Regions from separate parts of the Peribacillus sp. FSL R5-0717 genome, predicted to be linked through region 3. Evidence: riboswitches for the same ligand, from Rfam matches in the RefSeq annotation. Region 3 holds a riboswitch; each other region holds the start of a gene.
The links. A riboswitch is a leader RNA that binds a small molecule or an ion and turns the genes downstream of it on or off. The one in region 3 is predicted to bind preQ1.
Positions count from the first base shown of each region.

Region 1 (3,283 bases), 1.9 Mb from region 3:
TTCTCCCTGATTTTAAGACATTTCAAAGGTAAAATTACATACACATTTTAACAAACTATCGGAAAAAAATATATGCAGAATCTCTAAATAAAAAAACAGGGGCCAATGTGGTCACCTGTTTTTTCTGAAGAAGGTTAGTTTCTTCTTCTTTTTTGCACGCTTATAGACCATGAAGAATAGTAAGAAGAGGAGTGCAAGAGCCGCTAGCGTATATTGGTTCATTTCAACAGATAGCAGTCCATAGGGAATCAGTGATAGGAAGAAAAAGTATATAAGGTTGCCAAGTGCCGTCGCCAATAAAAAGTCTTTGAAAGTGACGGTGCTGACTCCGGCCGCCAAGTTAATTAAGCTTGTTGGGATAAGCGGGAAAATCCTGCCTGTAAACACGTACATGAAGCCATGCTCCACTACAGATTCTTGCCATTTTTCACCAATCTTCTTTAAAAGAAGCTCCTGAAACCAGTTTCTTGCTGCATAAAAAATGAATCCTGAGGCAACAACACTTGTAAACCAACTCCATAGATAGCCATATATGAATCCTAATATCGTGACATTGATGGTCAGGAGCAAAATTAAGGGGATGATTGTAAAAGAATTTTGTACAAACATCAAAACGAATGTCACAATAAATGTAAGCAAAAGATTTTCCTTCAATATGCCAATAACAGAATCCAAATCACTTTTCCAAACCAAAGTGAACAGTTCTGCATTAGAGTATATAAAAATTGCGATTACAAGTAGACCGATTATGGTCAGGACTTTTTTCAAAGGGCCACCACCATTCTTACTAATAGTTTATCATTTTCAAGTTCAATGGTGAAAAAAAAGAGCTGCCGCATCATGCAGACAGCTCTTTTCCATTATAGTGGCTTAACGGCGCGAAGATTCCTTTTAAAGCCACTTTTCAAACTGAATTCTTTTGTTCATTCCATAAATGATTGGCGCTCCAATCAAAAGGACAACGAACTCACCGACAGCTGTAGTCATCCAGCTTAGCCAGAATGGCAAGCCAAAGGCAAGGTTCAGTTCAATTGCAATTAAAAACATTGTGAACGTGAAAAAGATAATCGTAGCGACCATACGTCCTTTAATGCCTTTTATGAAACGAGAAACATAAATGACAAGCAATAAGGCGAGCAGGGATTGGCCCACCCCAAAAATCAAATCATATGGCACCATCGGCGAAAAGAGCAGATTCGATATGAAGACTCCTCCAACGATACCGTAGATATACTTTTTATTGAATACAATCAGATGATTCAACATTTCCGGTACACGGAATTGGAACATCTCAAAAGCTATTGGTTTAAACACCAATGAGACCGCCACATACAAGGCAGCCAATAACCCGTTTATCACGAGTGTACGAACATTCATTTTACTCTCTCCCTAGTTTTTTATCGTGGGATGGTTACGAACCACGTGCAGGCGTTTACCCGATGATTAATAGTATCCCACGTAAGCTTGTTTCGTCAATTTGTAAAGAATGGTTTTAATTTATAGGTTTCCAATCAGATGAAGCAGCACAATTGTATTTTGAATTATTGCAATGAAGGATGATATTATTTCAATATGTACATAAAAAGGAGTGAATATTAATATGTCGATCGAAAGTGTCAAAAGCCATTTTAAACAATGGAATCGGGAAGGTGACGTAAAAGAGTTCGAAACATCTAGTGCCACGGTGATTGAGGCAGCGGAAACCATCGGTGTTATCCCAGCGCGGATTGCCAAGACCCTTTCCTTTAAAGGGGAAGGTGAACACGCGATTTTGGTCGTTGCCACAGGGGACGCGAAAGTGGATAATAAGAAATTTCGTCAGACGTTCGGTTTCAAGGCACGAATGCTTTCACCTGATGAAGTGCTTGCACAGACCGGCCATGCAATCGGAGGCGTTTGCCCGTTTGGCCTGGCAAACGATTTAGCTGTTTTTCTTGATGTATCGATGAAGCGCTTCGAGTCATTGTTTCCGGCTTGCGGCAGTTCAAACTCTGCAATAGAACTTACACTCGCTGAATTATTTGAATATTCAGGTGCCAAGGATTGGGTGGATGTTTGTAAGGGGTGGGAAGAAAAGGAGAATGTGGAAACGGCGGCAGGAAATGCAGTTGATGGCATTTGATGAATGGGATGGAGTCCACTAAGTGAACTTTATTTGGGGCCGCATTCATTTCTATTATTAAAGCGGAAAACGGGCAGAAAGTGTTCCTGATCGGAGGTTGAAAGATGTTAAATGGAAGCGAAAGAAAAAGTAATAGCAGCTATCTGAGTCTTAAAACTCTTTATGAAGAAAATATAACGGTTAAGAGCATTGCCCAGGAGCTTGAGTTTTGCCATAAAAACGATCTGGCGCTGGATATCCAGAAAGCAATGAAAAAAAAGAATTTTGATATATTGGCAGTCCAAGATCAAGGGGAAATCATCGGATATATCGAAAGGCAAGAACTAGGTGAGGGAAGTATTTCTGAATATATGAGAAACTTCTCACCAAGGGAAATGGTTTCGAATTCAACCCCTTTGATCCAGCTTCTCCATATTTTTAAGAATAAGACAAGGGTGTTCGTATTAGAGAATAATTCAATTAAAATGTTGATTACCCATGCCGACCTCCAAAAGCCTCCGATCAGGATGCTGATATTCGGATATATTACCTTATTGGAAATGAGGATGAGCGATATCATCCTGGATAGATTCGGCGATGGCAGCTGGTATCCAATGATCAGCGAAGACCGTTTAGAAAAGGCAACCGAATTATATAAAAGGAGAATCGATAAAAATGAGGATATCAATATAATAGAGTGCCTGCAAATCAGTGATAAATTCGATATTATACATAAAGATAAAGAATTGAGGCACTTCTTCCAAATCCCTTCGAAAAGTAAAGGGAAGAAGGATGCGAATGCCATCCGAAAATTACGGGATAAGATTTCCCATGCTAATGAACTGGGTCTGGACATGTCATGGATGGAAATCATCGAGGTTGTCGAGTCCTGCGGCCGAATGCTCGAAATCTCTGAATCCTATCCTTATGAAAAATAAGATCTGGCTAATCATGCTGGTTCTTTTTTTTGCGCATCCAGATAGAAAAAAACTGCCCGTATCAGGCAGTCTCCCGAAAAATTCAAAACTCCGGCAGTTGATCCAGGTTATTTTCTTTTATCCCATCGGGCTCACTCCGTAATATGTCACGTCCATATTTATGAAAGACGTCAACGTTGGCCAGGTTGCCAGCTTTGGCTTCCGCAAGGGCTGAGGGGTAGTCGAGTTCGCGGCCGGAGTTCGT
Region 1 covers NZ_JBBOOF010000001.1:3,105,157-3,108,439, forward strand. Annotated here, with positions in the region: gene NYE65_RS15080 (TVP38/TMEM64 family protein) at 112-768, opposite strand; gene NYE65_RS15085 (QueT transporter family protein) at 892-1,377, opposite strand; PreQ1 riboswitch class I at 1,384-1,428, opposite strand; gene NYE65_RS15090 (YbaK/EbsC family protein) at 1,601-2,122, shown strand; gene NYE65_RS15095 (hypothetical protein) at 2,227-3,039, shown strand; gene NYE65_RS15100 (DUF3892 domain-containing protein) at 3,122-3,283, opposite strand, start outside.
Region 1: another riboswitch for preQ1. It lies ahead of NYE65_RS15085 (QueT transporter family protein); the one in region 3 lies ahead of queC (7-cyano-7-deazaguanine synthase QueC).

Region 2 (3,283 bases), 2.0 Mb from region 3:
AACCCCCTTCTAAAAGGAGGTCCCTAAACGCTCATACTCAAAAGAACTCGTGATATAATGCCTGAATTGCCGTCTCTTCGTTGTGCCCTTTCACACCGAACATCATGCTTACCTCCGAAGAGCCTTGATTGATCATCTCAATATTCACCTTTGCTTCAGCCAAGGCTTTTGACGCTCTTGCCGTTGTACCGACATTATGGCGCATTCCTTCCCCTACAACCATGATCAAGGCAAGATCATGTTCCACATTCACTTCATCGGCATGAAGCTCTTTCTTGATTCGGGAAATGATTTTCTTTTCGGTATCCCCTTTCATCTGGTCCTGCCTTAGAATAAGCGTCACATCATCGATGCCTGATGGAATATGCTCATATGAAACTCCATAATCCTCGAGGATGTGCAGCAGTTTCCGGCCAAAACCAACTTCCCGGTTCATCAAATATTTGCTAATGTAAATACTGCAAAATCCTTTATCACTTGCAATCCCAATAACAGGCCCGTTCGTATTATCCCGTGTATTCACAATGCGGGTCCCTTGTGCCGCCGGATTGTTCGTATTCTGGATATGGACAGGTATTCCCGCCCGGAATGCAGGAATCAGCGCCTCATCATGAAATACCGAGAAACCTGCATAAGAAAGCTCACGCATCTCACGATAGGTTAGTTCCCGGATTCCCTTCGGATTGGAAACCACATTTGGATTCACCGCATAAACGGCATCCACGTCCGTAAAGTTCTCATACAAATCAGCTTTGACCCCATTAGCAAGAATCGAACCCGTAATATCGGAACCGCTTCTTGAGAAGGTTAACACATCACCATCTAACGTATATCCGAAGAATCCTGGGAATACAACGATTCCCGGCTCATCACGCAGAGCATATAACCGATCATAAGACTCTGGCAGCACCCTGGTAAATCCACCTTCATCCGTTACGATCAAGCCTGCCTTCTTCGGATTGATATACTGTGCCTCCACTCCAAGGCTTTGGAAATAACCTGCGACCAGCTTCGCATTATTATCCTCGCCACCTGCCTTCAAGGCATCCAGATAGCGCTTTGGGTTCGTTTGATCTGCATGCAGCAGCGCCATTAAATTTTCATGAATCCCTGTGATTACACTCTCGGATATATCCAACTCTTCAGCAATGCTCGCATAGCGGGATACAACATCTTCTATCAAATGCTCTCCGTTATCCCCGCGCAGCTGCTGTTCCGCAGCTTCAATCAATAAATCCGTCACCTTTATATCATCGGAATTGCGTTTTCCTGGAGCAGAAACGACCACAATCTTCCTCTCTGGATCAGAAACAACAATTTCGAATACCTTCCTCAACTGATCACCTGACGCAAGTGAACTTCCACCAAACTTTGCAACTTTCATCTCGACATCCCCTATTTTCGTAAATATTCTGTCAAAATTAACTCTCCCTATTATTACGCTTTTTCTCGAAACAATCAAGTGGAAATTCCATTATGGGAGGACATTTGTACTCTTAAAAAGGACAGAATGACAGAACCACTGATCGAAATTAGCTATAAACTAAAAAAAGACAACGGGCATATGCCCATTGTCCCTCCTATTCTTTAGCGATTATCCACGGTTTCCGGGTATAAGTCATGATTCATCAAGCGGTAATTCGCCATTTCCTCATACTTCGTACCTGGTTTCCCATAATTCGTGTAAGGGTCGATGGAAATTCCGCCCCTAGGTGTAAACTTGCCCCAGACTTCAATATATTTAGGGTCCATCAATTCGATTAAATCATTCATGATGATGTTCATGCAGTCTTCATGGAAATCACCATGATTGCGGAAGCTGAATAAGTAGAGTTTCAAAGACTTACTTTCCACCATTTTCACACTGGGAATATAGCTGATGTAAATGGTAGCAAAGTCCGGCTGGCCCGTGATTGGACATAAACTAGTGAATTCCGGGCAATTGAATTTGACGAAATAGTCCCGGTTCGGATGCTTGTTATCGAATGACTCAAGGATTTCAGGAGCATAGTCGAATGTATATTTTGTTCCTTGATTCCCAAGCAGTGTGATATCTTTTTTTAATTCTTCTTCTTTTCTTCCAGACATGAAAAGTCCTCCTAATCCCACATTTCAGGGAGATTCATAAAATGGGCCTCTATATAACAAAAACCATATCTCCTCAAAGATATGGTTGATTCGCAAAAAATATCAAAGCCATAGTTTTTTTAAGAGGGTGATGCTATGAACCTCTCCCGTTTATCGGGAAATATTTTAAAATTGTCATAGTAAATATAGAAAAAAATATCTAATCTGTCAATCATACATTTTAAATTTGGTTTGATTCCTAAGGGCATTCAGCTTAAAATGTAGAAGAAGTTTATCCTACATGAAGGAAGAGATTAAGTCAATGTGGATTTTTGCAGCACTCATCACGAGTTTATGTTTCGGAATCAATAACAGCATTTTTAAATGGAGCAGCGGAAAAGGGTATTCCAAGATACATATCCAATTTTTCTTTTATTTTTCAGCTTTTATTTTGTCCATTGTTTATGGAGTATTAATGGATGGTTTGCAGCTGAACTGGCTGTCCATCATGCTTGGTGCAGCAATTGGTGTACTGAACGCCAATGGTAACATCCAGATGGCAAGCGCCTTTGAAAAAGGTCCGGCAAGCTTGACATCTCCATTAATCGCAGCGAATGCCATATTCCCCATTCTCTGTGCAGCTTTAATTTTTCACGAACATATTTCTTCCTTGCAGTGGAGTGGAATCGCCTGCATGTTTATCGCTACATTAGTCATCCAATATACACCTAATGCAAAAGGTAATCATCAATATGTCCCATGGATGATGCACACATTACTCTCCATCTTATCTTTTGGTGTGCTCGGCATTCTTATGACGACATCAACACGTCTTCAATTAAACTCCCTTGATATCCTTGTATCAATGTATGGAGGCGGAATGCTTTATCTTCTTTCGGCTCTAGCCTTTAAAAAAGAAAAAATCAAGCTAAAGGAAGTCAAAATCGGTTCCTTAGTAGGCTTTTTAAGCATGATAGGCTATGGATGTTATTTCTTTGCGTTGAACACTGGCATCGCAAGCATCATTTTCCCTGTCGTCAGCCTGAACTGTTTGGTTGTCGTATTCGCTGGATGTTATATATTCAAGGAAAAACTAAAAAACTATCAAATTGCTGGTGTCCTTGCAGCATTAATCGGTATTATTTTAACTAAAATATGAATATAGTTCGTTTTAAAAAAACAACCTGGCTGTCATGTATACAAGCCAGGTCGTTTT
Region 2 covers NZ_JBBOOF010000001.1:3,174,477-3,177,759, reverse strand. Annotated here, with positions in the region: gene NYE65_RS15445 (aspartate kinase) at 38-1,384, opposite strand; gene queF (preQ(1) synthase) at 1,588-2,088, opposite strand; PreQ1 riboswitch class I at 2,193-2,238, opposite strand; gene NYE65_RS15435 (EamA family transporter) at 2,369-3,226, shown strand.
Region 2: another riboswitch for preQ1. It lies ahead of queF (preQ(1) synthase); the one in region 3 lies ahead of queC (7-cyano-7-deazaguanine synthase QueC).

Region 3 (3,283 bases):
GGTCCTTCCGGGCGGCGTACAATCGGTTTTTCCTTGTCGGTAAACCAATAGATCATTCTTGCTGATGTTCCGGTTGTTTTACCTACTGTTTTGTATTTTGCTTCCTGGATCACACCTGTAATTAGACGCGTTACAGTCGATTTCCCTCGAATCCCATTCACATTCACACGTACCGGGATGGAGTCGAGACGCTTCTGATGGCGTTTTTGTTCAAAAATGCCATAGCCAAGCAAAAAGATCGCACAAATAAATATTGGTGCCATTTTTTTTTAACCTCTCTTTTTTTCAATTATTTGAATTACTGAATACACACTACATGATTTTAAACTTAATAGGCAAGAGCCAATTATTCTATCGTAATATAGTTATCAACAGCTTTTTCAAATATATGTATATTAGTGTGTAATAGTATCTAATGGGATGAATTATTTTATGAGTACAAAGATATGGCTGGAAATCGAGGGAATCGAGGTTTCATTTACACTAAATTATGGAAAGTTTAATAAAGCCCCATTTCAGTCAGAATCAAAATGGTTTTATGAGCATTTGAACCTAATTCATAATGGCTATATTTGAATAATATTTTTTTTAAAAAGTGAGGTTTATTACAGTTTGTTAATTGTATATACCCATTGTTTGACATAAAGGTTACAATTTTTATGGATTTTTCATTCAATGTGAAATATTGCATCTAACGACTCAATTAGTTGAACTCTTTTGAATATGGACAAAGATGAGTAAAAGAACACATCTCTTTTTTTTAGTATTTTCCTCGGGAATACCCATAGGTCTATAATTGACCTTTTACCTAAAAAATGAAATGAACTAGAGTTAGCCCATTTCTTTTAAAAAATACCTAGTTTCTTCTATAGATAAAGTGTTTATATAAGAATGAAAAATAAAAAAAGCCCAGAAGCATATCTGGGCTTTCGGCTTATATATTGTAAATGAATGGAATGGTCACGGATCTCCGTTAAACATGGATAGATTTACCTTTTGTGGGTCTTGAATTACAGCATGGGTAGCTGATAATGGAAGGAATCCAGGTTAACTTGATTTCTTTCTCTCAGAAATCTCAAGGGTGGAGTCCTTTTTACCGCCATCAATCACATAAAATCTAGGAGCTAATCTCCTTTTTTTACGTTGATTGTCAGGATTCATCTTCATATAATTTTCGTATTCTTTGCGAAAGAATTCTTTGGTTTCCCGTTGCAATGCTTTTCTTTCGTTAAAATCTGCGATGAATTTGAAAAAACGTTTCATATGAATTCCTCCTTATGGGGTTAAAAGGTCTTAGTTTAATAGTAACATATCGTTGGTGAAGTTTAACCTTTTTTTGCAATTTTGGAGTGGAAATTATGTTTTTGTGTGAATAAAGTTGTGAATGGTTTGATTCGAGAAAAAGCATGTAATGGATCCTTGCTGAGTAAGTGACCGTGCATGGTATTGAAAGGGAATGTCGGGATTGCAGAAAGCGGGTATTGGAAGCAATGATTATTTGAGTTAAAATATTCCTTATATTCATTATACACTAAATATTCTGAAAACAAAGGAAAATATTCACTTCCAGCCGCTTTTGATAGATTTGCTTTTTAATGGTTCATTATTGTGTATAGTTATATATTCCCCGAATTTATGAAAATGAAACTTCCCTTATGTGGGAGGGAAAAAAGCAATTTCCCGCATACGGGCTTTAACGCTTTTCAAATTATTGGACCCCTTATCGATATTTTATTCACTTTTTTTTATCGGATTTTTAATGTAATTTTTAAGTAATGAAAAGTTAACCAAATTTGCCATCAGGTCTAATGTTCACTTTATATAAACATCTTGATTTCTTATCATTTTCAAGTTACTATTGACTTGGAAAAATATAATATTCCGCGTTAAGGCGGAAGAGGTTCTAGCTACCCTCTCAAAAAAACTAAGGAGAAACAGTGCTCTATTCTTAGGGTGCTGTTTTTTTCCGTAAAAAGGAGTTTTATAGAAATGAAGAAGAAAGAAAAGGCAGTGGTTGTGTTTAGCGGAGGACAGGACAGTACGACGTGCCTGTTTTGGGCATTGGAGAGATTTGAGGAAGTGGAAGCGGTGACGTTCGATTATAATCAGCGGCATAGCTTGGAAATCGAATGCGCTCAAAACATTGCCAAGGAATTGGGTGTGAACCATCATATCCTTGACATGTCGCTGCTGAACCAACTGGCACCGAATGCATTGACGAGAAGTGATATCGCAGTGGCGGACGGAGAAGAAGGGGAGCTGCCGTCGACGTTCGTGCCAGGGAGGAATTTGCTGTTCCTTTCGTTTGCCGGAGTGCTGGCGAGTCAGATTGGCGCTAAACATATTGTCACAGGAGTCTGTGAAACGGATTTCAGCGGATATCCTGACTGCCGCGATGTATTCATTAAATCGTTGAATGTGACCTTGAACTTATCGATGGACCAGTCATTCGTGATTGATACGCCGCTAATGTGGCTTAATAAAGAGGAAACATGGGAGCTTGCTGACCAGCTTGGCGCGTTCGACTTTGTCCGCGAAAAGACCCTGACTTGCTATAACGGAATCATCTCCAATGGCTGTGGAGATTGTCCGGCATGCAATCTGCGGAAAAAAGGGCTGGATGACTATGTAAGCAGACGGAAGGTGCTTTCATGATGTACGGTTTTAAGATAGTGGATAAACTCCAAAAAATAGATGAAGATATTCAGCGCAGCCAATTGAAGTATACAAACAAGAGGGTTCTCGTGAGTAAGGAATTCACCTTTGACGCGGCGCACCACCTGCATGACTATGAAGGGAAATGCAAGAACCTGCATGGCCACACGTATAAAGTCATTTTCGGATTGAGCGGGTATACGGATTCACGCGGGTTGATGATAGATTTTGGGGACATCAAGGATATCTGGAAAAATGAAATCGAAATCCACCTGGATCATCGTTATTTGAATGAAACCCTGCCGCTCATGAATACAACAGCTGAAAATATGGTAGTCTGGATTTATGAAAAAATGGCCGAAGCCCTTTCATTAAAAGAATATGAGGGTGCAAGAGTCGAATTTGTTCGACTGTACGAAACGCCGACAAGCTATGCCGAAGCCAGACGGGAGTGGATGGAAAGTGAGTAAACTTCCGGTAATGGAAATCTTCGGGCCGACCATCCAAGGAGAGGGAATGGTCATTGGTCAAAAAACCATGTTCGTTCGGACGGCTGGCTGCGATTATTCATGTTCCTGGTGTGATTCCGCTTTTACTTGGGATGGCACAGGGAAGGAAGAGACCGTTC
Region 3 covers NZ_JBBOOF010000001.1:1,197,355-1,200,637, reverse strand. Annotated here, with positions in the region: gene pgsB (poly-gamma-glutamate synthase PgsB) at 1-263, opposite strand, end outside; gene NYE65_RS05835 (hypothetical protein) at 433-576, shown strand; gene NYE65_RS05830 (hypothetical protein) at 1,048-1,263, opposite strand; PreQ1 riboswitch class I at 1,892-1,934, shown strand; gene queC (7-cyano-7-deazaguanine synthase QueC) at 1,990-2,655, shown strand; gene queD (6-carboxytetrahydropterin synthase QueD) at 2,655-3,125, shown strand; gene queE (7-carboxy-7-deazaguanine synthase QueE) at 3,118-3,283, shown strand, end outside.